One region of the Saccharothrix coeruleofusca genome, then DNA from elsewhere that is predicted to be linked to it. Evidence: riboswitches for the same ligand, from Rfam matches in the RefSeq annotation. Region 1 holds a riboswitch; each other region holds the start of a gene.
The links. A riboswitch is a leader RNA that binds a small molecule or an ion and turns the genes downstream of it on or off. The one in region 1 is predicted to bind glycine.
Positions count from the first base shown of each region.

Region 1 (7,713 bases):
TCGGCGTGCCGCTGTTCCTCTACCTCCTGCTCGGCCCGCACGCCGACGGGTGGGCGCTGGTCGTGCTGGTGGCGGCGGGCCTGTCGGACTGGCTGGACGGCAAGATCGCCCGCTGGCTGGACCAGACGAGCAGGCTCGGCGTGCTGCTGGACCCGGCCGCCGACCGGCTCTACATCCTGGCCACCCTGATCGCCTTCGTCGCCCGCGACATCGTGCCGCTGTGGGTGGCGCTGGTGCTGGTGGGCCGCGAGCTGGTGGTCGGGGCCTGCCTGCCGGTGCTGCGGCGGCTGGGCTACGGGCCGTTCGAGGTGCACTACCTGGGCAAGGCGGCGACGTTCAACCTGCTCTACGCCTTCCCCATGCTGCTGCTGGCCCAGGGCTCCTCGACCGCCGCGCAGGTCGCCCGGCCGATCGCCTACGGCTTCATGGTCTGGGGCGTCGGCCTGTACCTGTGGTCGGGCGCCCTGTACGTCTACCAATTCGTGCTCGCGTCCCGACGGCGGCCGGGGGTGGTGGCCGCGTGAGCGGGACGTGGGAAGATCCGGTGGCGAAGATCCACCGTCATGAAGGAGCGCGCCGCGGTGATTCCCGAGGAGCTCAAGTACACCGAGGAACATGAGTGGGTCCTGCGCACCGGTGACAGCACCGTGCGCGTGGGCATCACCGACTACGCTCAGGAGCAGCTCGGCGACGTCGTGTTCGTCCAGCTCCCGGAGCTCGGCGAGCAGGTGGGCGCCGGGCAGACGCTCGGCGAGGTGGAGTCGACCAAGAGCGTCTCGGACATCTACGCGCCGCTGGCGGGCGAGGTGGTGGCCCGCAACGACGCGCTGGACCAGCAGCCGGAGCTGGTCAACACCGACCCCTACGGCGAGGGCTGGATGGTGGAGCTGAGGCTGACCGACCCGGCGGCGGTGGACGACCTGCTCGACGCGGCCGCGTACCAGGAGCTGGTGACGCAGGGGTGACGTCGATCTTCCGGCGGCTCTTCGGTCGGTGGGGGAGCCGCTCCTCAGACGCCGGTTCAGGCACGATAGGTTCTAGTGGTCTCGACGGTTCCAGCAGCAGGAGGAGAGCTCAGGTGAGCACGAACGACGGGCCAGGCGTCCCGCCCGAGCAGTCCCCGGAGCGGACCTCCGTTTTCCGGGCGGACTTCCTCGCCGAGGTCGAGGGCGCCGACGCGCCCGCCCAGGAGCCGGCGGTCGCCGGTGTCGACGCGCTGCCCGCCGGGTCGGCGCTGCTGGTGGTCAAGCGCGGCCCGAACGCGGGGTCCCGCTTCCTGCTCGACCGCGACACGACCAGCGCGGGTCGGCACCCGGACAGCGACATCTTCCTCGACGACGTGACGGTCTCGCGCAGGCACGCCGAGTTCCGCCGCGAGGGCGGCGAGTTCGTGGTGATCGACGTGGGCAGCCTCAACGGCACCTACGTCAACCGCGAGCCGGTCGACCAGGCGGTGCTGGCCAACGGCGACGAGGTGCAGATCGGCAAGTTCCGCCTCGTGTTCCTGACCGGTCCGGGCGCCGGGGGCCAGGGGGCCTGAGCGATGGGGTCCCGGTGACAGCGGCCGGGCGGCCACAACGCGGGGGGTTGAGCATCGGGGCGGTGCTGGCGCAGCTGCGATCCGACTTCCCCGACGTCACGATCTCCAAGATCCGGTTCCTGGAATCGGAGGGGTTGGTCCGCCCGGCCCGCACCGCGTCGGGGTACCGGCAGTTCACGCCCGCCGACGTCGAGCGGCTGCGGTACGTGCTGTCCGCGCAGCGCGACCGCTACCTGCCGCTGAAGGTCATCAAGGAGCACCTCGACGCCGCCGATCGCGGCAGCGGGGCGGCGCGCCCGGCGGGCGGCGCGGTGGACGGGGTGCCCGTCGCCGACCACTTCGCGGGCGCTCCCGCCCGAGGGCTGACCCGCGAGGACGTGCTGGCCCAGGCGGGCGTGGACCGCGCCCTGCTGGTCGAGCTGGAGCAGGCGGGCCTGCTGGTGCCCGACGCCTCCGGCCGCTACGACGCCGACGCGGTGGCCGTGGCGCGCACCGCGCACGCCATGGCGGTCCACGGCGTGGAGCCGCGCCACCTGCGCTACTTCCGCGCCGCCGCGGACCGGGAGCTGGAGCTGCTGGAGCAGGTGCTGGCCCCGCTGTACCGGCAGCGCGCCGCCGGGGCCCGCGCCGAGGAGACCGCGCGCGAGCTGGCCGCGCTGTCGGTGACCCTGCACACGCTGCTGGTGCGGTCCGGGCTGCGCGACATCGCCGCGGGCCGGGTTGCGCCGAGGTGAACACCCGGTTTTTCGGGACGAGGATCGTCGGCGATTGCGCACAGAGCCCGCTTGGCGGGTAGCGTCGGTAGGGCATTTGGGGAATCCTCGTGGAACACGGGGACGCCAGGGTTTCAGCGCGCTGAGGGAGGCGATACCCGATGAGCGAGATGCGCGTCGTCGGAGTGCGGGTGGAACTGCCCGCGAACCACCCGATCCTGCTGCTGCGCGAAACCGAGGGCGAGCGCTACCTGCCGATCTGGATCGGTTCGGTCGAAGCGACGGCCATCGCGTTGGAGCAGCAGGGTGTCCGCCCGGCCCGTCCGCTGACCCACGACCTGCTCAAGGACGTGATCGGCGCGCTGGGCCGCCAGCTGGAGCAGGTCCGGATCACCGACCTGCAGGAGGGCACCTACTTCGCCGAGCTGGTCTTCGACGGGGACGTGCGCGTCTCCGCCCGGCCCAGCGACTCCGTGGCGCTCGCGCTGCGGATCGGCGTGCCGATCCACGCCGAGGAGTCCGTGCTGGCGGAGGCGGGCCTGATCATCCCGGACGAGCAGGAGGACGAGGTGGAGAAGTTCCGCGAGTTCCTCGACTCGGTCTCGCCCGAGGACTTCCGCGGCGCGGACACCTGATCGGAGACGGACGCGAGGGGCCGTCCGCCGGGCTCGACCCGGTGGGCGGCCCCTCGTCCGTGTTGCGGTGCGTTGTGGATCAGGTTGTCGTGTCACCCGTGCGCCACGCCCGCGCACTGCGCGACATCAGCGCTGAGCGACTAAACGCTCACTAAACGTCGCTCGAATGGCTTACAACGACCGACTGGCTCAACCTCAACCTGAGGTTGAGCTTCGGTGCATCCCGCGCGTCGCGTTGACCTGCCCCCCGGCCAGTCTTACCGTCGGACCCAGGTGAATCGCCACGGTGTGATTCCGCATCGCGGCGGCTTCACGAGGGGCACCGGCCGTCGTGGTCGGACCGAGGGGAGGCAGGCGTGGTCGAGGAAGCGCCCATCCGGGCCGGATTCGGCGAACAGGGTGAGCTGTTCCCGGACTCCTCGCTGCCGGACGAGCTCGTCGGCTACCGGGGGCCCGCCGCGTGCCAGATCGCAGGCATCACCTACCGCCAGCTCGACTACTGGGCGCGGACCGGCCTGGTGAACCCGACGATAAGGAGCGCGCACGGCTCGGGGAGCCAGCGGCTGTACTCGTTCAAGGACATCCTGGTGCTCAAGGTGGTCAAGCGCCTGCTGGACACCGGGGTCTCGCTGCAGAACATCCGGGTCGCCGTGGACCACCTGCGCAGGCGCGGCGTCCAGGACCTGGCCAGGATCACGCTGTTCAGCGATGGCACCACCGTCTACGAGTGCACCTCGCCGGAGGAGGTGGTGGACCTGCTCCAGGGCGGCCAGGGCGTGTTCGGCATCGCGGTCAGCGGTGCGATGCGCGAGATCAGCGGCACCATCCACGAGTTCCCCGCCGAGCGGGCCGACGGCGTCGAGGTCGACAGCGCGGCGGAGGACGAGCTGTCGCGGCGCAGGCGCACCCGCGCCACCGGCTGAACCCGCGCAGGGATTCCCGCGCCGGGATTCTCGCGCTGAGATCCACGTCGCGCTCCGGGGTTCGGAACCGGTTCCGGAGGGTACGCTCCACGCGCAGTCGCTTTATCCCGTGCGGGAGAGTCCGAGCCAGTCTCGGCGCCGAAGGAGCAAATCCTCCCCGGAACCTCTCAGGCGCAAGGACCGCGCGGGTGAGACGCCTCTGGAAAGCGGGTCGGTCCGCCGACCCCGCCGACGGTGCAAGCCCGGTTCCGCCGGGTGAAGCTCTCAGGCGCCCGTCCGGGCGGAAGACAGAGGGGGAGGGCACGGCAGCAGCACGCCCGTAGCCCGACGCCGGAGGCGCACCCATGACGCAGGACCGCATCCCCCTCGCCGCGCTCGAACACGGCACCCCCTTCGCCGACCGGCACGTCGGCCCGCGGCCCGCCGAGCTGGCGCGCATCCTCGACGTCATCGGCGTCGGCTCGCTGGAGGAGCTGGCCCAGCACGCGGTGCCGGAGTCGATCCGCGAGCGCGACCTGGTGCTGGACCTGCCCGCCCCGGCCACCGAGACCCAGGCGCTGGCCGAGCTGCGCGCCCTGGCCGCGCGCAACCGCCCGATGACCCAGATGATCGGCCTTGGCTACTACGGCACCACCACCCCGGCGGTGATCCGCCGCAACGTGCTGGAGAACCCGGCCTGGTACACCGCCTACACCCCGTACCAGCCGGAGATCTCGCAGGGGCGGCTGGAGGCCCTGCTGAACTTCCAGACCATGGTCGGCGACCTGACCGGGCTGCCGGTGGCCAACGCCTCCATGCTGGACGAGTCCACCGCCGCCGCCGAGGCGATGACCCTGGTCCGCCGCGCGGGCCGGTCGAAGTCGAACAAGTTCGTGGTCGACGCCGACACCCTGCCGCAGACCCTGGCGGTGATCGAGACCAGGGCCGAGCCGCTGGGCATCGAGGTCGTGGTGGCCGACCTGTCGCAGGGCATCGAGGGCCTGGGCCTGGGCGGCGACTTCTTCGGCGTGCTGCTGTCCTACCCCGGCGCCTCCGGCGTGGTGCGCGACCACGCGGGCGTGATCGAGGAGATCCACAAGGCGGGCGCGCAGGCCGTCGTGGCCGCCGACCTGCTGGCGCTGGCGCTGCTGCGCCCGCCCGGCGAGATCGGCGCGGACGTGGTGGTGGGCACCACCCAGCGCTTCGGCGTGCCCATGGGCTTCGGCGGTCCCCACGCGGGCTACATGGCCGTGCGCTCGGGCCTGGAGCGGCAGCTGCCCGGCCGCCTGGTCGGCGTCTCGGTCGACGCCGACGGCTCGACCGCCTACCGGCTGGCGCTGCAGACCCGCGAGCAGCACATCCGCCGCGAGAAGGCCACCAGCAACATCTGCACCGCGCAGGTGCTGCTGGCCGTCATCGCCTCGATGTACGCGGTCTACCACGGCCCGGAGGGGCTGCGCGCGATCGCGACCAGGGCGCACCGGATGGCCACCGTGCTGGCCGCCGGACTGTGCGAGGGCGGCGTGGAGGTCGCGCACGGCGAGTTCTTCGACACCGTCCGGGCGGTGGTGCCCGGCCGCGCCGCCGAGGTGGTGGCCGCCGCCCGCGAACTGGGCGTCAACCTGTGGCGGGTCGACGACGACACCGTGTCCATCGCCTGCGACGAGACCACCACCCGCGAGCACCTGGCCAAGGTGTGGCGGGCCTTCGGCGTCGAGGTGCCGGACGTGGACGCGCTGGACGCCGACACCGCCGACGGCATCCCCGCCGACCTGCGCCGCACCTCGGACTACCTGACCCACCCGGTGTTCCACGCGCACCGCTCGGAGACCGCGCTGCTGCGCTACCTGCGCGCGCTGTCGGACAAGGACGTGGCGCTGGACCGCAGCATGATCCCGCTGGGCTCGTGCACCATGAAGCTCAACGCCACGGCCGAGATGGAGCCCATCACCTGGCCGGAGTTCGCCGAGCTGCACCCGTTCGCGCCCGCCGAGGACGCCGAGGGCCTGCTCACCGTGGTCACCGACCTGGAGCGGTGGCTGGCCGAGGTCACCGGCTACGACGCGGTGTCGCTGCAGCCCAACGCGGGCAGCCAGGGCGAGTTCGCGGGCCTGCTGGCCATCCGCGCCTACCACCGCGCGCAGGGCTCGCCCGACCGCGACGTGTGCCTGATCCCCTCCAGCGCCCACGGCACCAACGCCGCGTCGGCGGTGATGGCCGGGATGCGCGTGGTCGTGGTCAAGTGCGACCAGCGCGGCAACATCGACCTGGACCACCTGCGCGTGGTGCTGGCCGAGCACCGCGACGACCTCGCCGCGATCATGCTGACCTACCCGTCCACGCACGGCGTGTACGAGGACACCGTGCGCGAGGTCTGCGGCCTGGTGCACGACGCGGGCGGCCAGGTCTACGTCGACGGCGCGAACCTCAACGCGCTGATCGGCCTGGCGCAGTACGGCAAGTTCGGCTCGGACGTGTCGCACCTGAACCTGCACAAGACCTTCTGCATCCCGCACGGCGGCGGCGGTCCCGGCGTCGGCCCGATCGGCGTGCGCGCCCACCTGGCGCCGTTCCTGCCCAACCACCCGCTCCAGCCCGCGGCGGGCCCGGCCACCGGTGTCGGCCCGATCAGCGCCGCGCCGTGGGGCTCGGCGTCGATCCTGCCGATCTCCTGGGCGTACGTGCGGATGATGGGCGCGGACGGGCTGCGCCGGGCCACCCTGACCGCCGTCGCCGCGGCCAACTACGTGGCGCGCAGGCTGGACGAGCACTACCCGGTGCTCTACACCGGCGAGGACGGCTTCGTGGCCCACGAGTGCATCCTGGACCTGCGCCCGATCACCAAGGCGACCGGCGTGACCGCCGACGACGTGGCCAAGCGCCTGGCCGACTACGGCCTGCACGCGCCCACCATGTCCTTCCCGGTGGCGGGCACGCTGATGGTGGAGCCCACGGAGAGCGAGGACCTGGCCGAGATCGACCGGTTCATCGAGGCGATGATCTCGATCAAGCGGGAGATCGACCGGGTCGGGTCGGGCGAGTGGCCCGCCGACGACAACCCGCTGCGCAACGCCCCGCACACCGCGGCGTGCGTGGCGGCGGAGTGGAACCACCCGTACAGCCGCGAGGTGGCGGTGTTCCCGGCGGGCGCGGCGGCGCCGAAGATCTGGCCGCCGGTGCGCCGCATCGACGGCGCCAAGGGCGACCGCAACCTGGTCTGCTCCTGCCCGCCGGTCTCGGCGTACGGCGGCTGAGCCCCTGGGGCCCACGCGCCGCGCGCGGCGCGTGGGCCCGCTCCGGTCAGAACTCGTAGTCGAACTCGTAGTGCCCCGGCTCGCCCATCACCCACCTGATGCGGCCGTGGCCGCGCAGCCCCGCCAGCCCGCCCGACGACGCGACCACGGTGAAGGACCGCTCGGCCACGCCGTCGCGGTAGCCGCCGGTGTGCCGGAGCACGAAGGCGCCCGACCGGTCGCCCAGCGCGCCGGTCACCCTGCCCGGCATACCTGACAGGGCGTGTCAGGTGCTCGTGGAGACTTGGGGCCATGCGCGCGGCACCTGCTCAGCCTGGTCGCCGCCCGCGCGCTGGCCGACGTCGTGCCCGAGCCGGGCGGCTGGACCACCGTGCGGGTGCCGGTCGAGTCGGTCGAGCACGCCGTGGCGGACCTGCTGCGGCTGGGCCCGGAGGCCGAGGTGGTCGAACCGCCCGAGCTGCGCGAACGGGTGGTGCAGGCGCTGCGCGGGATGGCGGCGGTCTACCCGGAGGCGCTCGACCCGGTCCAGCGGCCCGCCACCTGAGGACCCGAACGCTCGGTTCGCGGTGTCCGGACGCTCGGTTCGCGCGTCAGTCGGACAAGAGCTGGCCCAGGGCGGCGTCCACGGCTTGGCCGTCCTCGGCCACCGAGACGGTGCCGCCGGTCAGC
Region 1 covers NZ_JAGINV010000001.1:4,656,629-4,664,341, reverse strand. The annotation lists gene clsA (cardiolipin synthase ClsA) at 1-524, shown strand, start outside; gene gcvH (glycine cleavage system protein GcvH) at 564-965, shown strand; gene garA (glycogen accumulation regulator GarA) at 1,079-1,540, shown strand; gene ftsR (transcriptional regulator FtsR) at 1,555-2,274, shown strand; gene JOF41_RS20595 (bifunctional nuclease family protein) at 2,415-2,888, shown strand; gene JOF41_RS20590 (MerR family transcriptional regulator) at 3,245-3,811, shown strand; glycine riboswitch at 3,914-4,004, shown strand; gene gcvP (aminomethyl-transferring glycine dehydrogenase) at 4,156-7,044, shown strand; gene JOF41_RS20580 (DUF3224 domain-containing protein) at 7,091-7,294, opposite strand; gene JOF41_RS20575 (WYL domain-containing protein) at 7,328-7,588, shown strand; gene JOF41_RS20570 (substrate-binding domain-containing protein) at 7,635-7,713, opposite strand, start outside.

Region 2 (7,713 bases), 1.0 Mb from region 1:
GGTGGCCAGCGCCAGCCGCTGCTTCATGCCCAGCGAGAACCCGCCCGCCTTGCGGTCGCCCGCCGCGCCCAGGCCCACCAGCTGCAGCACCTGGTCCGCGCGCTGGTCCGGCACGCCCATCGCGGCGGCGTAGACCCGCAGGTGGTCGCGGGCCGAGCGCTTGGCGTGGAAGCCCTGCGCCTCCAGCACCGCGCCGACCACGCGGGCCGGGTTGCCGAGCTGGTGGAACGGCCTGCCGTTGATCAACCCGGTGCCCGCGGTCGGCGTGACCAGGCCGAGCAACATGCGCAGGGTCGTCGTCTTGCCCGCCCCGTTGGGGCCCAGGAACCCGGTCACCGAACCCGGTTCCACCGTGAAGCTGAGGTTCTGCACCGCTGTGACCGGACCGAACTGTTTGGTCAAGCCCTGCACCACGATGCGGCCACTGCCGTCGTGCACGCGTCCTCCCGAGTGTGCTGCTCGGGCGCCATCCTGCCCTAGGGGGGTCAGTCCGGGAGGGCGTGTCGCGGTTTCGAGACCACCGGGATCTCGGTGGTGACCTCGGCGGGGCTCTCGGCGGGCGGTTCGGCGGGTGGTTCGGCGGGCCACGTCGGACGGGTCGGGTGGGTCGGGTGGGCCTGATGGGTCTGGCGGGCCGGGCGGGCGAACGGGTTGCGCAGCGGTCCCCGGCGCTCGCCGCGCGGCAGGCTGTCGCCGATGAGGTGCTGGTGGGCCATGGTCCACACCTGGCACGGCCACCGGCGGTGCCGCAGCACGCCGGGGCAGGCGCGGCAGCGCCCGTCGGCGTCGGGCTGGTGCACGGTCAGCAGCAGCCGCCAGCCGTCGGCCAGCCGGTGGATCTCGGCGCGCGCCAGCGGCACCAGCGCTTCGGCCTCGCCCCGCTCGGCGACCTCGTCGAGCAGGGCGAGCCGGTGCAGCACCGCGTCGCGCAGCGTCTCCTCCACGGCCCTCACACCCTGTCCGCGGCCTGGCCGAGCAGCTGGCGCAGGCGCCAGGTCTGGGTGACCGACATCACGGCGGACTCACCGGGTGGGGCGACGAGGACCACCCGGTGGTCCTCGACCAGGACCGTCATCGAGCGGTCGCGCCCGAACGGGTCGTGGCAGGCGATCCAGCCCTGCGATTCAGCCATGTGCGCTCCGATCAGGGGGTGCGGCGGGCTTTGAGGGGACGCCGGTAGCTCCGCGTGCTCGTGGCGTCCCACTTGGACCATCGGCCGGCCCGGTGCGCCGTCTTAACCGCAGCTAGGACATTCACTCGTTAGCTTGACGGCGCGATCACTGTGCGTGGGTGTCGCGGCGGCGAGAGGTGGGCCGGTCCGGTGGGCCGCTGGGCAGGATGGCCCCTGGCCCGCTAGGATTGCACTGCGACCCGCTCCCAGTGACCCCCAGGCTGGTTGAGCGGGTCGCCTTTTCACGACGAGGGGCGTGCCCACCGCGGTGGGCACGCCCCTCGTGTCGTTCCCCGGCCTCGTTCCTCGGGGGTCGTTCCTCAGGCGTCGTTCCTCAGAGCTCGACCGGCGTGTGCGCCATGCCGTGCGCCTGCGCCACCGGCAGGTTCGTCAGCGCGCCGTCGTGCGCGTTCAGGCCCAGCGCCAGCGCCGCGTCCGCGCGCAGCGCCTCCCGCCAGCCCCGGTCCGCCAGCGCCACCGCGTACGGCAGCGTCACGTTGGTCAGCGCGAACGTCGAGGTGCGCGGCACCGCCCCCGGCATGTTCGCCACGCAGTAGAAGACCGAGCCGTGCACCTGGTAGGTCGGGTCGTCGTGGGTGGTCGGCCGCGAGTCGGCGAAGCAGCCGCCCTGGTCGATCGCGATGTCCACGAGCACCGAACCGGGCTTCATGTCGGCCACCAGCTCGTTGCCGACCAGCTTGGGCGCCTTCGCGCCGGGCACCAGCACCGCGCCGATCACCAGGTCGGCCTCGCGCACCGCCTGCTCGACGGCGTAGCGGGTGGAGGTCACCGTGCGCAGCCTGCCCCGGTGCTGCGCGTCGATCTGGCGCAGCCGGTCGACGTTGGTGTCCAGGACCTCCACGTCCGCGCCCATGCCGGAGGCGATCACGGCGGCGTTCAGCCCCGCCACGCCACCGCCGATCACCACCACCCGCGCCGGGTGCACACCGGGCACGCCACCGGGCAGCACACCCCGGCCACCGGAGGGCCTCATCAGCGAGAACGCGCCGACCTGGGGCGCGAGGCGGCCCGCCACCTCGGACATCGGCGCCAGCAGCGGCAGCGCCCCGCCGGGCGTCTGCACGGTCTCGTAGGCGATGGCCGTGGTGCCCGCGTCCAGCAGCGCCCTGGTCAGCGGCCGGTCGGCGGCCAGGTGCAGGTAGGTGAACAGCACCTGCCCCCGGCGCAGCCGCGGGTACTCCTCGGCGATGGGCTCCTTGACCTTGAGCACCAGCTCGCCCTCGGCCCACACGTCCTCGGCCGAGGCCAGCACCTTCGCGCCCACCGCGAGGTACTCCTCGTCCGGGATGGCCGACCCCAGGCCGGCACCCGCCTCCACGAAGACCTGGTGGCCGCGCGCGGTCAGCTCGTGGGCGCCCGCCGGGGTCAGCGCGACGCGGTACTCGTGGTTCTTGATCTCGCGGGGAACTGCGATCCGCACGGTCGCCTCCTTCAGCTGCTGTTACGCCAAAGGTCCGCGAGCGGGGTACCCGTGTCATCGTGCGGCCAACACCAACGGGACGAACCCGCGTTGTGCCGGCCGCACAACGGCGGAGGTCGGTCGCGTTGACACCCGCGCACGCGGGGACCTAGCGTCTGCCCATCAGGGCAAACTGAACATCGGCCGTGGTGCCACCCGGCACCGCAACCCGGGCGGGAGAGCCTCCAGGCGAGCTGGAGCGCCGAAGGAGCAAGCACCCCGCACACTCTCAGGCACCGAGAACCGTCCGGGCGAGGCGACTCTGGAAAGCGCGCCCCGGCGCGCACCCACGGTGCAAGCCGCGCGCGCGGCGAAGCTCTCAGGTCCCAGGACAGAGCAGGGGAACCCGTACTTCTCCTGAGGAGCGCTGCCGTGACCTACCCCGATCAGCTGCTGTACACCCCCGAGCACGAGTGGGTCGACTGGGCGCCGGGCACCCAGGACCCCGTGCCCGTCGGCATCACCTCCTACGCCGCCGAATCGCTGGGCGACATCGTCTTCGCGCAGCTGCCCGAGGTCGGCGACCGCGTCACCTCCGGGCAGGTGTGCGGCGAGCTGGAGTCGACCAAGTCCGTCAGCGACCTGTACGCGCCGGTCAGCGGCGAAGTCGTGGAGGTCAACCAGGCCGTGGTCGACGACCCGGCGGCGATCAACGCCGACCCGTACCGCGCCTGGCTGTTCAAGGTGGCCGTGGAGGAGGCGGAGGGCCTGCTGACCGCCGCCCGGTACGCCGAGCTGACCGGGGACTGACGCCGTGGCCATCAGCGTCTTCGACCTGTTCACCGTCGGCATCGGCCCGTCCAGCTCGCACACCGTGGGCCCGATGCGCGCCGCGGCCATGTTCGCCGACCGGCTGCGCACGCGCGGCCCGCTGGCGGCGGTGGACCGGGTGCACGTCGAGCTGTTCGGCTCGCTCGGCGCGACCGGGCACGGGCACGGCAGCGCCAAGGCCGTGCTGCTGGGCCTGGAGGGCCACCGGCCCGAGGAGGTCGACCCGGTGGCGGCGGGCGCGCGGGTGGAGCGGATCAGGTCCTCCGGGCGGCTGCTGCTCGGCGGCGAGCGCGAGGTGCCGTTCACCGAGGACCGCGACCTGGTGATGCACCGGCGCAAGTCGCTGCCGCTGCACCCCAACGGGATGAGCTTCGCCGCGTTCAGCGCGGGCACCGAGGTGGACCGCGCGGTGTACTACTCGGTGGGCGGCGGGTTCGTGGTGGACGAGGACGCCGCCGGGGCGGACCGGATCAAACCGGACGCGACCCCGGTCCGCCACCCGTTCCGCACCGGCGACGAGCTGCTGGCCCGCACCCGCGAGACCGGGCTGCCGATCAGCGAGGTCATGCTGGCCAACGAGCTGTCCTGGCGCGACGAGGCGTCGGTGCGGTCCGGGCTGCTGCACATCTGGGACGTCATGCAGGAGTGCGTGGAACGCGGGTGCACCGAGCAGGGCGTGCTGCCCGGCGGGCTGAAGGTCCGGCGGCGGGCGGCGGACATGCGGCGGCGGCTGATGGGCGAGCACTACGCGACCGACCCGCTGCGCGTGATGGACTGGGTGACGCTGTTCGCGCTGGCGGTCAACGAGGAGAACGCGGCGGGCGGGCGCGTGGTCACCGCGCCCACGAACGGCGCGGCGGGCATCGTGCCCGCGGTGCTGCACTACTACGCGCGGTTCGTGCCGGGGGCGACGGACGACGGTGTGGTGCGGTTCCTGCTCACGGCGGGAGCGGTGGGCGTGCTGTTCAAGGAGAACGCGTCCATCTCCGGGGCCGAGGTGGGCTGCCAGGGCGAGGTCGGGTCGGCGTGCTCGATGGCGGCGGCCGGGCTGGCCGAGGTGCTGGGCGGCACGCCGGAGCAGGTGGAGAACGCCGCCGAGATCGCCATGGAGCACAACCTCGGGTTGACGTGCGACCCGATCGGCGGGCTGGTGCAGATCCCGTGCATCGAGCGCAACGCGCTGGCGTCGATCAAGGCGATCACGGCGGCGCGGATGGCGCTGCGGGGCGACGGGTCGCACTTCGTGTCCCTGGACAAGGTCATCAAGACGATGCGGGAGACCGGGAAGGACATGAAGGACAAGTACAAGGAGACGGCGCGAGGCGGCCTCGCCGTGAACGTCATCGAGTGCTGACCCCCTCCCCCTCCGCCCCGCGAGTCGAACGCTCAGGTACCGCGAGTCGAACGCTCAGGACCCCTGAGTTCTACGTTCGGGACGGGTCAAGGGCGTGCGCTCGCCGCGCGGCAGGTCGCCAAGGACGGCGCGCGCAGCCCTGGTGCGTGGGCAAGTACTACCCGAAGCCGCCGGGAGGGCCGGTAACTACACCCGACCCACGCGACCCCGACCCGCGCGAAAGCACAGGTCGGGGCGCGAAAGGGCGGGTCGGGGTGCGCGAATGTTGAATTCAGGGTGTCTGGAGGTTCGACTCGCGGGGGCGGCACGCCCGACACGCCCGCGACCGGGTGACGCCGGGGGCGGGCGTGGTCGTCCTGAGCGTTGAACTCGGGGGTTCTGAGGGTTCGACTCGCGGGGGTCAGTGGGGGAGGACGGACTCGATCGCCTCGGTGACGGCGGGGTCCTCGGGGTCGGTGCGGGGGCGGAAGCGCGCGACCACCTTGCCGTCCGGCGCGACGAGGAACTTCTCGAAGTTCCACTGCACGTCCCCGGCCTCGCCGTCGGCGTCCGGGACCTCCACCAGCTCCGCGTAGACCGGGTGCCGGGACGGCCCGTTCACCTCGGTCTTCTCGAACAGCGGGAACGTCACCCCGTACGTCGTCGAGCAGAACGTCGCGATCTCCTCCGCGCTGCCGGGCTCCTGCCCCATGAACTGGTTGCAGGGGAAGCCCACCACGGAGAACCCGCGCTCCGCGTAGCGCTCCTGCAACCGCTCCAGCCCGGCGTACTGGGGCGTCAGGCCGCACCGGGAGGCGACGTTGACCACCAGCAAAGCCTTGCCTCCCAACGAACCCAGGCTGGTCGGCTCACCGGACAGGGTGCGGGCGGGAATGTCGAGGACGCTCATGGCGCCACCCTACGCGGACCCGGCGCGACCGCGCGGCGAGAGCCGGGCGGCGGGAGCCGGGCGCGGCTCAGAAGGCGAAGACGGGGCCGGTGCTCGCACGCAGCAGGCAGGAGTTGGCGTACTCGGAGGTGAACGTCCGCTCCCGGCCGCGCCAGGTGCCGGTGGCGGTCACCCGCACCGGGGCGTACTGGAACGTGCAGACCGCGGTCTCGGTCGCCAGGTCCTCGATGCGCCCGTCCACCTCTGACAGCGCGCCGCACGCCTCGGCGGCGTTGGCGTGGTCGCCGCCCGCGGGCTCGCAGTGCAGCCGCGCGGTGCGTATCGAGTCGGTCTGCACGGACAGCACGAACGAGGACTGCGGGACGGGCACGGCGGAGATCAGCGCGGCGGCGGCCGCGGCCATGGGAAGTAGCACCATGCGGACACAGTGGCCCGCCCCGCGCCGCCGCTCCAGCGATCTCACCGCATCGTGTGAGGGGCGGTGAACCTGATCGGGTTCACGCGGTCAGCGGCTGGTCAGACCCCGGCGCCCGGCCCAAGGTGGGGGGATGACGACCGAGACGAGGGCAGTGCGCAGGGTGGCCCTGGCCAGTTCGGCGGGCAACGCGGTGGAGCTGTACGACTTCCTGCTCTACGGCACCGCCTCCGCGCTCGTGTTCGACAAGCTGTTCTTCCCCTCGTTCGACCCGAGGATCGGCGTGCTGCTCTCGCTGGCCACCTTCGGCGCGGGTTTCCTGGCCCGCCCGCTGGGCGGTGTGGTCATCGGCCACTTCGGCGACCGGATCGGCCGCCGCTCGATGCTGGTGCTCACGCTCACCGTGACCGGTGTGTGCACCGCGCTGATCGGGTTATTGCCGACCTATGCGTCGATCGGGGTGGCCGCGCCGGTGCTGCTGGTGCTGCTGCGGGTCGTGCAGGGCTTCTTCCTCGGCGGCGAGCAGGGCGGGGCGACGCTGATGGCGGTCGAGCACGCGCCGCCGGGCCGCTCCGGGTGGTACGGCAGCTGGACGTTCCTGGGCTCGCCGGTCGGCCTGCTGCTGGCCAACGGCGCGATGGCCGCGGCGACCGCGGTGTCCGGCCCGGCGTTCCTGGCGTGGGGCTGGCGGCTGCCGTTCCTGTTCAGCCTGGTGCTCGTGGCCGTCGGGCTGTACGTGCGGCTGTCGGTGGAGGAGAGCCCGGTGTTCCGCAGGGCCCGCGCCGAGCGGGGCACCGTGCGGGTGCCGGTGGTCGAGGTGCTGCGCCGGTCGTGGCGCTCGGTGCTGCTCGGCGCGGGGGTGAACCTGGGGTTCAACATGTTCATCTTCGTGGTGGTGACCTTCGCCGTGTCCTACGGCACCCGGCAGCTCGGGTTGCCGCGCCAGCTGCTGCTCACCGCGAGCCTGGTCGGCGCGTTCGCCCAGGCGCTGGCGATCCTGGTGTTCGCCCGGCTGTCCGACCGGGTCGGCCGCCTGCCGGTGATGCTGGGCGGCAGCGTGTTCCTGGCCGCCGTCGCGTTCCCGTTCTTCGCGCTGCTGGAGACGGAGCGGACCGGGCTGGTGGTGCTGGCCATGGTGCTGGCCTTCACGGGGTCGGCGGCGCTGTTCGGGCCGATGCCCGCCTACTACGCCGAGCTGTTCGGCACGCGGGTGCGCTACAGCGGGGTGTCGCTGAGCTACCAGCTCGGCGCGGTGCTCGGCGGCGGGGTGTCGCCGGTGGTCGCGGCCTGGCTGGTGGGCTGGGCGGGCGGCGGCTCGTGGGCGGTGTCGCTGTACCTGGTCGGGGGCGGCGCGGTGAGCGCCCTGTGCGTGCTGGCGATCGGCGAGACGATGCGCCGCCCGGAGGCGAGCGCGGTCACCCCAGCAGCCGAGCCAACACGTCCCTGATCGCGCCCGCCGGGTCGTCGGGCGGTTCGGCGGTGCGCCAGGCGACCACGCCGTCCGGCCGCAGCAGGCTCGCGCCGCGAGCGCCGATGCCGAAGCGGCGGGCCAGCTCCCCGGTCGGGTCGGCCAGTTCGGGGACGCGGACCGGCGCGTCCCGCCACGCCGGGTCGAGGGTGATCAGCGTCCAGT
Region 2 covers NZ_JAGINV010000001.1:5,681,535-5,689,247, reverse strand. The annotation lists gene JOF41_RS25690 (ATP-binding cassette domain-containing protein) at 1-438, opposite strand, end outside; gene JOF41_RS25685 (hypothetical protein) at 486-953, opposite strand; gene JOF41_RS25680 (hypothetical protein) at 950-1,132, opposite strand; gene ald (alanine dehydrogenase) at 1,506-2,612, opposite strand; glycine riboswitch at 2,816-2,907, shown strand; gene gcvH (glycine cleavage system protein GcvH) at 3,024-3,401, shown strand; gene JOF41_RS25665 (L-serine ammonia-lyase) at 3,406-4,776, shown strand; gene JOF41_RS25660 (glutathione peroxidase) at 5,177-5,665, opposite strand; gene JOF41_RS25655 (SSI family serine proteinase inhibitor) at 5,733-6,083, opposite strand; gene JOF41_RS25650 (MFS transporter) at 6,214-7,527, shown strand; gene rdmE (aklavinone 12-hydroxylase RdmE) at 7,496-7,713, opposite strand, start outside.
Region 2: another riboswitch for glycine. It lies ahead of gcvH (glycine cleavage system protein GcvH); the one in region 1 lies ahead of gcvP (aminomethyl-transferring glycine dehydrogenase).

Region 3 (7,713 bases), 270 kb from region 1:
CATCGGCGCGCTGGAGGAGGGGTTCTACGCCGAACTGCTGAGCGTGCTGGGCCTGTCCGAGGACGACGTGCCCAGCAGGCACGACCCGGCGAACTGGCCGGAGCTGCGGCAGCGCATCGCCGAGGTGGTGGCCACCCGGACGAGGGACGAGTGGGCGGCGCTGGCGGAGGGCACGGACGCCTGCCTGGTGCCGGTGCTGGAGCCGGGGGAGGTGCGCGAGCATCCGCACAACGCGGCCCGCGGCGCGTTCGTCGAGGTCGGGGGCGTGCCGCTGCCCGCGCCCGCGCCGAGGTTCGACCGCACGCCCGCCGCGGCGCCGGGCGCGCCGCCCGCCGCGGGGGAGCACACGGACGAGGTGCTGACCGAGCTGGGGCTGGCGGCGGACCGCATCGCGGAACTGCGCGCCGCCGGGGTTGTCGGGTGAGCCGGGAATGGGTGGCGGAAATTCACGGGAAGTATCCAGTAAATGAGAGCAGCCGCCACTGACCGTGGTCACGCTCGGTGCGTGCGCGGCTCATTCGGGTGATCTGCGGCGAAGTTGTGACGATGTCGCGGAACTCCGATGTCCGTGCCGAGGGGGGCGAGCGAGGCGCTCTACCCACGTCATCGGTTCGGTCACCAATGCACTTAATAGTCCGTTCGGGTGATGTGTGGCGCGTGGTGGGCGTGGCTCAGTGCGCAAGCCTGCCGCCGGTCGTGGGATGGGGCGGGTTTGCCGGACGGCGTCCGGGTGAATGGGAGAGCATGTCCGGTGACCCGGCGTCCCCGAGGCCGTGCCCGCGGCCCACCGCCATCCCGCGAACGGACGGAGAGCTATCGGTGAACGTCAAGAAGGTGGTCACGCTGGCCGCTGTCGCGCTGGCGCTGTTCCTCCTGATCACTCAGCCCGACGAGTCGGCGGCGGCGGTCCGGCAGGTCCTGCAGTGGCTGCGCGAGGCGGCCGAGGCCGTCATCACCTTCTTCCGGAGCCTGTTCGGATAGGGCGGGTGCGGCCCGCGAAGCTGATCACTGAGAGTGGCATCAACCGTGCAAGGTTGCGCCTAACGGGTGGAATGCGGGCTATAACGCCCTGGTAACAGGGTTTTTGACGAACCTGGGTCTAGCGGTTGCCGGTACCCGCGAATACGGTGCGCTGCATTGGCTGATCTTCGACCGACGAGGAGGCAGAATGGTCGAGGACTCCGGAGTCGACGAGCTGCTGCGGCAGTGGGCGGCTGAGCGCTCGGACGACGCCGAGCTGCGAGAGGTGAACCGGATCAAGGACGCGTGGCTCGCCGAAGCCCCGCCGTCCGCGCCGGCGATCCCCGCGCAGCGGGCAACTGGTGGGGTTCGCGGTGCGGTGCGGGTCGAGTCGGCTGACCCGGCCTACGTGGCCGCGATGCGGAAGCGGGCGCCCGAGGTGCCCGAGGTCCTGCTCGCGGCGGCGGCCAGCTACTGGCAGCTGGTCGGCGACCTCGCCGAGGCGGAGCAGTGGTGGGACGCGGGCATCAGCCCGCTGGACCAGCGCGCTCTGGACTACCGGGCGGCCGGGCTCTCGCCCGCCGACCTGGGGCGTCGATTGGGCCCGATGACGGTGCTGCAGCACCTGCGTCGGGGCAGTGCGGCGGCCTGGTGCGTGGCCAGGCTGCAGAGGCAACGCCGGGACGGCGTGGCCTAGCTCTGGGATCGACCTGGGGGCGGGCTCCTGAGCGGGAGCCCACCCGACGGGGACTCGACTCCCCGTGAAGCGGACCGCGAGCCGGGCTACTCTGGCGGTGTGCCCGGCAGCGTCTTCACCCCCCAGCGCGTCGCCATCACGGTCACCTGCGCCGCCTCGCTGGTCGTGTGCTGCGGTCTGGCCTGGTGGCAGTGGCAGCGCTTCTCCTCCGCCGGGGGCACCTTCCAGAACCTGGGCTACGTGCTCCAGTGGCCCCTCTTCGGACTCTTCCCGGCCTTCGTGGTGTGGCGCATCCGCAGGCTCGAAGCCCGCAAGGACGCCGAGCCGCCCGAGGCCGCGCCCGAGCCGGTCGTTACCGTGGACCCCGTCAGGACACCCGCGCGCGACGACGAGGACGACGAACTGGCGGCCTACAACCGCTACCTCGCCGAGCTGAACGCGCGGGACCAGCGCTGAGGCGAAGGCGGTCGGTGGAGCGATGAGCGGTGCGTTGGGCCGGTTCCGGTTCATGGCGTACGTGGTGGGCGTCGGACTGCTCGCCCTCGTGCTGGCCATGGTCGTCAAGTACGCGGGCGGCGAGCCGGGCCTGATGCGGGTCGTCGGCCCCGTGCACGGCTTCCTGTACGCGGTCTACCTGGTGCTCACCGTCGACCTGGCGCTCAAGGCGCGCTGGTCGATCAAGGGCACCGCGCTGGTGCTGCTGGCGGGCACCATCCCGTTCGTCTCCTTCTACGCCGAGCGCAAGGTGGTCGACAGCGTCCGGGCGGACCGCGCCCTGTGACCGACCCCGTGACGGACCCGGTGACCGGTTCGCGGTTGACCCCGCCGGTCGGGTCCGCCTAGCGTCTGGCGGGACGAACTGAACACGGCCGTCGACGTCGCGCGGGAGAGTCCCCACCAGGGGCGCCGAAGGAGCAACCCCTCCCCGGAATCTCTCAGGCCCAGCTACCGCCCGACGAAGGCAACTCTGGAAAGCAGGCGCCCCGGCGCGCCTCGCCCACGGTGCAAGCCGCGCGCTCGCGGCGAAGCTCTCAGGCTCATGACAGAGGGGGAGGCTCCCACGACGAGGAGTCCCCCGGTGAACCGTGTCATCCTTACGCACTGGCAGGCCGCCCCCACCCCGGCGGCGCTACCGCCATGCCCGCCACCAGGGAGGACCCGCCCCATGGAAAGCCGTCGGACGCCGCTGCACGCCGAGCACGAGGCGCTGGGCGCCCAGTTCACCGACTTCGCGGGCTGGCGGATGCCGCTGCGCTACGACAGCGAGCTGGCCGAGCACCGCGCGGTGCGCACCTCGGCGGGCCTGTTCGACCTGACCCACATGGGTGAGATCCTGGTCACCGGCGCGGAAGCGGGCGCGGCGCTGGACCACGCCCTGGTCGGCCACGCCTCCGCGATCGGCGTCGGCCGGGCCCGCTACACCATGATCTGCCGGCCCGACGGCGGCGTCCTGGACGACCTGATCGTCTACCGCACCGGCGAGACCGAGTACCTGGTGGTGGCCAACGCCGCCAACGCGGGCGTGGTGCACCGCGAGCTGGTGGCGCGGGCCGAGGGCTTCGCCGCCGAGGTGACCGACAAGTCCGCCGACTTCGCGCTGCTGGCCGTGCAGGGACCCGCCTCGACGGAGATCCTCGCCGGCCTGACCCCGACCGACCTAGCCGAGGTGAAGTACTACGCCTCCTACCCGACCACCGTGGCCGACCGGCCCGCGCTGCTGGCCCGCACCGGCTACACCGGCGAGGACGGCTTCGAGCTGTTCCTCGACCCGGCCGACGCGCCCGCCGTGTGGCGGGCGCTGCTGGCCGCGGGCGCGCCGCACGAGCTCAAGCCCGCCGGTCTGGGCTGCCGCGACACGCTGCGCCTGGAGGCCGGGATGCCGTTGTACGGCAACGAGCTGGGCGTGGACCGCACCCCGTTCCACGCGGGCCTGGGGCGCGTGGTGAAGCTGGACAAGCCCGGCGACTTCGTCGGCCGCGAGGCGCTGGCGAAGGTGGCCGAGCAGGGCGTGGACAGCGCGCTGGTCGGCCTGCGGACCGATTCGCGCCGCGCCCCCCGGCACGGCTACCCCGTGCTGGACGACTCGGGCGCGCCCGTGGGCGAGGTCACCAGCGGCGCGCTGTCGCCGACGCTGGGCTACTCGGTGGCCATGGCCTACGTCACCAAGGCCAACGCGGAGCCGGGCACCCGGCTCACCGTGGACGTCCGGGGCAGGCGCGAACCCGTCGAGGTCGTCGCACTGCCGTTCTACAAGCGCAAGTCGTAAAGGGAGACACGCCATGTCCGCGCACTTCAACACCTCCCTGGCGGAGTTCGACCCGGAGGTGGCCGAAGCGGTCGCCGCCGAGCTCTCCCGCCAGCAGAGCACGCTGGAGATGATCGCGTCGGAGAACTTCACCCCGGTGTCGGTGCTCCAGGCGCAGGGGTCGGTGCTGACCAACAAGTACGCCGAGGGCTACCCCGGCAGGCGCTACTACGGCGGCTGCGAGAACGTCGACGTGATCGAGCGGCTGGCGATCGCGCGGGTCAAGGAGCTGTTCGACGCGGGCTACGCCAACGTGCAGCCGCACTCGGGCGCGCAGGCCAACGCGTGCGCGATGTTCGCGCTGCTGCAGCCCGGCGACACCATCCTGGGCCTGGACCTGGCGCACGGCGGCCACCTGACCCACGGGATGCGGATCAACTTCTCCGGCAAGCTCTACAACGTGGTGCCCTACCACGTCTCCGACGAGGACGGCCGGGTCGACATGGCCGAGGTGGAGAAGCTGGCGCGGGAGCACCAGCCCCGGCTGATCGTGGCGGGCTGGTCGGCCTACCCCCGGCAGCTGGACTTCGCCGAGTTCCGCCGCATCGCCGACGAGGTCGGCGCGTACCTGATGGTCGACATGGCGCACTTCGCGGGCCTGGTGGCGGCCGGGCTGCACCCCAGCCCGATCCCGCACGCCCACGTGGTCACCACCACCACGCACAAGACCCTGGGCGGCCCGCGCGGCGGCGTGATCCTGACCAACGACGCGGACATCGCCAAGAAGGTCAACTCCGCGGTGTTCCCCGGCCAGCAGGGCGGGCCGCTGGAGCACGTGATCGCGGGCAAGGCGGTGGCGTTCAAGCACGCCGCGTCGCCGGAGTTCGCCGACCGCCAGCGCCGCACCGTGGAGGGCGCGAAGATCCTGGCCGAGCGGCTGTCGCGACCCGACGCCGCCGCGGCGGGGGTGAAGGTGCTCACCGGCGGCACGGACGTGCACCTGGTGCTGGTCGACCTGGTGGCCTCCGAGCTGGACGGCAAGCAGGCCGAGGACCGGCTGCACGAGGTGGGGATCACGGTCAACCGCAACGCGGTGCCCAACGACCCGCGCCCGCCGATGGTCACCTCGGGGCTGCGCATCGGCACCCCGGCGCTGGCCACCCGGGGCTTCGGCGCGGAGGACTTCACCGAGGTGGCCGACATCATCGCCACCGCGCTGGGGCCCGACCCGGACCTGGCTTCGCTGCGCACCCGCGTGGAGGCGCTGGCGGCCAAGCACCCTCTGTACCCGACCCTGTGAAAGCAGTCACGAAATAGCCGGTTCCCTCCGGAGGTTGTCCCGTGTGAAACCCCACACGGGACAACCGAAAGAAGGACCCATGTCCGCGACGCTCGACGTCCTCGCGCTCCCGCGCGAGGCGCAGGACCTGCTCTTCCGCGAGGCGCGCACGGCCAGCGTCTTCACCGCCGAGCCGGTGACCGACGACCAGTTGCGGGCCGTGCACGACCTGGTCAAGTGGGGTCCGACGGGCGTGAACAGCCAGCCCCTGCGGGTGGTCTACCTGCGCGGCGAGCAGGCGCGGGCGCGGCTGCTGCCGCACATGAACGAGGGCAACCGGGACAAGACCGCCAAGGCGCCGCTGACCGCGATCCTGGCCTCCGACGCGGACTTCCACGAGCACCTGCCGCGCACCTTCCCGGTCGTCCCCGGCATCCGGGACGCGTTCGCCGCCAACCCGGACCGCGCCGAGGTGGCCAAGGTCAGCGCGCTGCTGCAGGCGGGCTACTTCATCATCGGCGTGCGCGCCGCTGGGCTGGCCGCTGGTCCGATGGCCGGTTTCGACGCCGAGGGCGTGCGCCGGGAGTTCTTCGAGGGCACCGCGCGCACCCCGCTGGTCGTGGTCAACATCGGCCACCCCGACCCCGAGCGCTACTACCCGCGCAACCCGCGCCTGGACTTCGACGAGGTCGCCACCGTCCTGTGAGGACGGTCCCGGAACGCCCGTGATCCCCCGGCCAACCCCAGGCCGGGGGATCACGTCGTGGGGAGTGGCTGCTTCGTCTCACGCGGCCGGGGCGGTCACCCCCGGCGGCAGGCACTCGACGTTGCGCGTGCCGTCGGGCTGCACCACGAACCAGGTTCCGCCGACGCCCTGCCCGCGCCACTTGCCCGGCGCCTCGTCCTTGGCGTAGGTGTACAGCGGCCAGCCCGCGAGCGTGACCTGCTCGCTGCCGTCGGCCCGCTTGACCGTGGAGACCAGGGCGGGGTCCACGCCCTCCAGCTTGGGGGTGCCGGTGCTCAGCAGCGGCGGCCAGGTCTGGGCGCACTGGCCCTCGCAGTTGGACTTGGCCGGGTCCGGGGTGTCCTTGTCGAACCGGTAGAGCGTGCGGCCGTCGCCGTCCTGGACCACCCGTCCCATCTTGTCCACGGTCTTGGCCACCAGGGTGACCGAGCTCTGCGCGGGCGCGGCCTGCGCCTCGGGGGCGGCCTGCGCTTCGGGCGCGGCGGCGGGCGCCTGGGCCTGCGGCTGCGCGGCGGGGGCGGCGGCCTCGCTGGTCGGAGGTGCCAGGGGTTCCGCGTCCCCGTAGTCGCCCTGGGCCCCGGCCTGCACCTGCTCGGTCTGCGCCACCTTGGTGCCCTGCAGCGCGGCACCGTTGGACGTCCACACGACCAGTGCGAGCACGGCCGCCATGCCGCCCGCGACGGCTATGGCGATGCGGTTTCGTCGGATCACGCTCACTCCTCCTTGTCCGTCGTTCGCTCCACCGACGATTACGGCCAGGTCTCGACGGCGGTTCAGCCCGCCGCGAAGACAGGGGTTCGGGATGAGCGCCGCGTCCCCATCTGCGAAGGTGGCGGCGTGGGCAACGAGAACTCCTTCCCGCGCAGGCACGCGCGCACCCAGCGGTTCACCCTCGGCGCGCCGAGGACCTTCACCGCCGCACCCGACGGCGGGCACGTGTACTTCCTGCGCACGGCCACCGGCCGGGCCAACGGGCTGTGGTCCTGCGACCCCGCCACCGGGCGGGAGGAGCTGCTGGTGGACCCGGTCGCGCTGCTCGGCGACACCGAGGACCTGCCGCCCGAGGAGCGGGCCCGCCGGGAGCGCAGCCGCGAGCAGGCCGCGGGCATCGTCGGCTACGCCACCGACGCCGACGTGCGGCAGGCGGTGTTCGCCCTGTCGGGCAGGCTGTTCGTGGTGGAGCTGGCCACCGGCGCGGTGCGCGAGCTGCCCGCGCCCGGCCCGGTGGTCGACCCCCGGCTGGACCCGACCGGGCGGCGGGTCGGCTACGTCAGCGGTGGCGCGCTGCACGTGGTGGACCTGGAGAGCGGCGCGGACCGCGTGCTGGCCGAGCCGGACGGCCCGCACGTGCGGTGGGGGCTGGCGGAGTTCATCGCGGCCGAGGAGATGAGCCGCTTCCGGGGCTACTGGTTCTCCCCGGACGGCGAGCGGGTGCTGGCCGCGCGGGTGGACGACGCGCCGGTGCGGCGCTGGCACATCGCCGACCCGGCCAACCCGGCCACGCCCCCCACCGAGATCGCCTACCCCGCCGCGGGCACGCCCAACGCGGTGGTCGAGCTGGCCGTGCTCGGCCTGGACGGCGAGCGCGTCGCGGTGGACTGGGACAACACCGCGTTCCCCTACCTGGCCTGCGCGCACTGGTCCGGCCACGGCAGGCCGCTGCTGTCGGTGCAGTCGCGCGACCAGCGCACCGCGCGCGTGCTGGCGGTGGACCCGGCCACCGGCGGGGTCGAGGTGCTGGTGGAGGAGACCGACCCGACCTGGCTGGAGATCGTGCCCGGCGTGCC
Region 3 covers NZ_JAGINV010000001.1:4,930,609-4,938,321, reverse strand. The annotation lists gene JOF41_RS22030 (CaiB/BaiF CoA transferase family protein) at 1-424, shown strand, start outside; gene JOF41_RS22025 (hypothetical protein) at 820-981, shown strand; gene JOF41_RS22020 (helix-turn-helix transcriptional regulator) at 1,169-1,657, shown strand; gene JOF41_RS22015 (hypothetical protein) at 1,757-2,113, shown strand; gene JOF41_RS22010 (DUF3817 domain-containing protein) at 2,136-2,438, shown strand; glycine riboswitch at 2,531-2,618, shown strand; glycine riboswitch at 2,620-2,710, shown strand; gene gcvT (glycine cleavage system aminomethyltransferase GcvT) at 2,823-3,923, shown strand; gene glyA (serine hydroxymethyltransferase) at 3,937-5,202, shown strand; gene JOF41_RS21995 (malonic semialdehyde reductase) at 5,282-5,887, shown strand; gene JOF41_RS21990 (COG4315 family predicted lipoprotein) at 5,966-6,637, opposite strand; gene JOF41_RS21985 (S9 family peptidase) at 6,764-7,713, shown strand, end outside.
Region 3: another riboswitch for glycine. It lies ahead of gcvT (glycine cleavage system aminomethyltransferase GcvT); the one in region 1 lies ahead of gcvP (aminomethyl-transferring glycine dehydrogenase).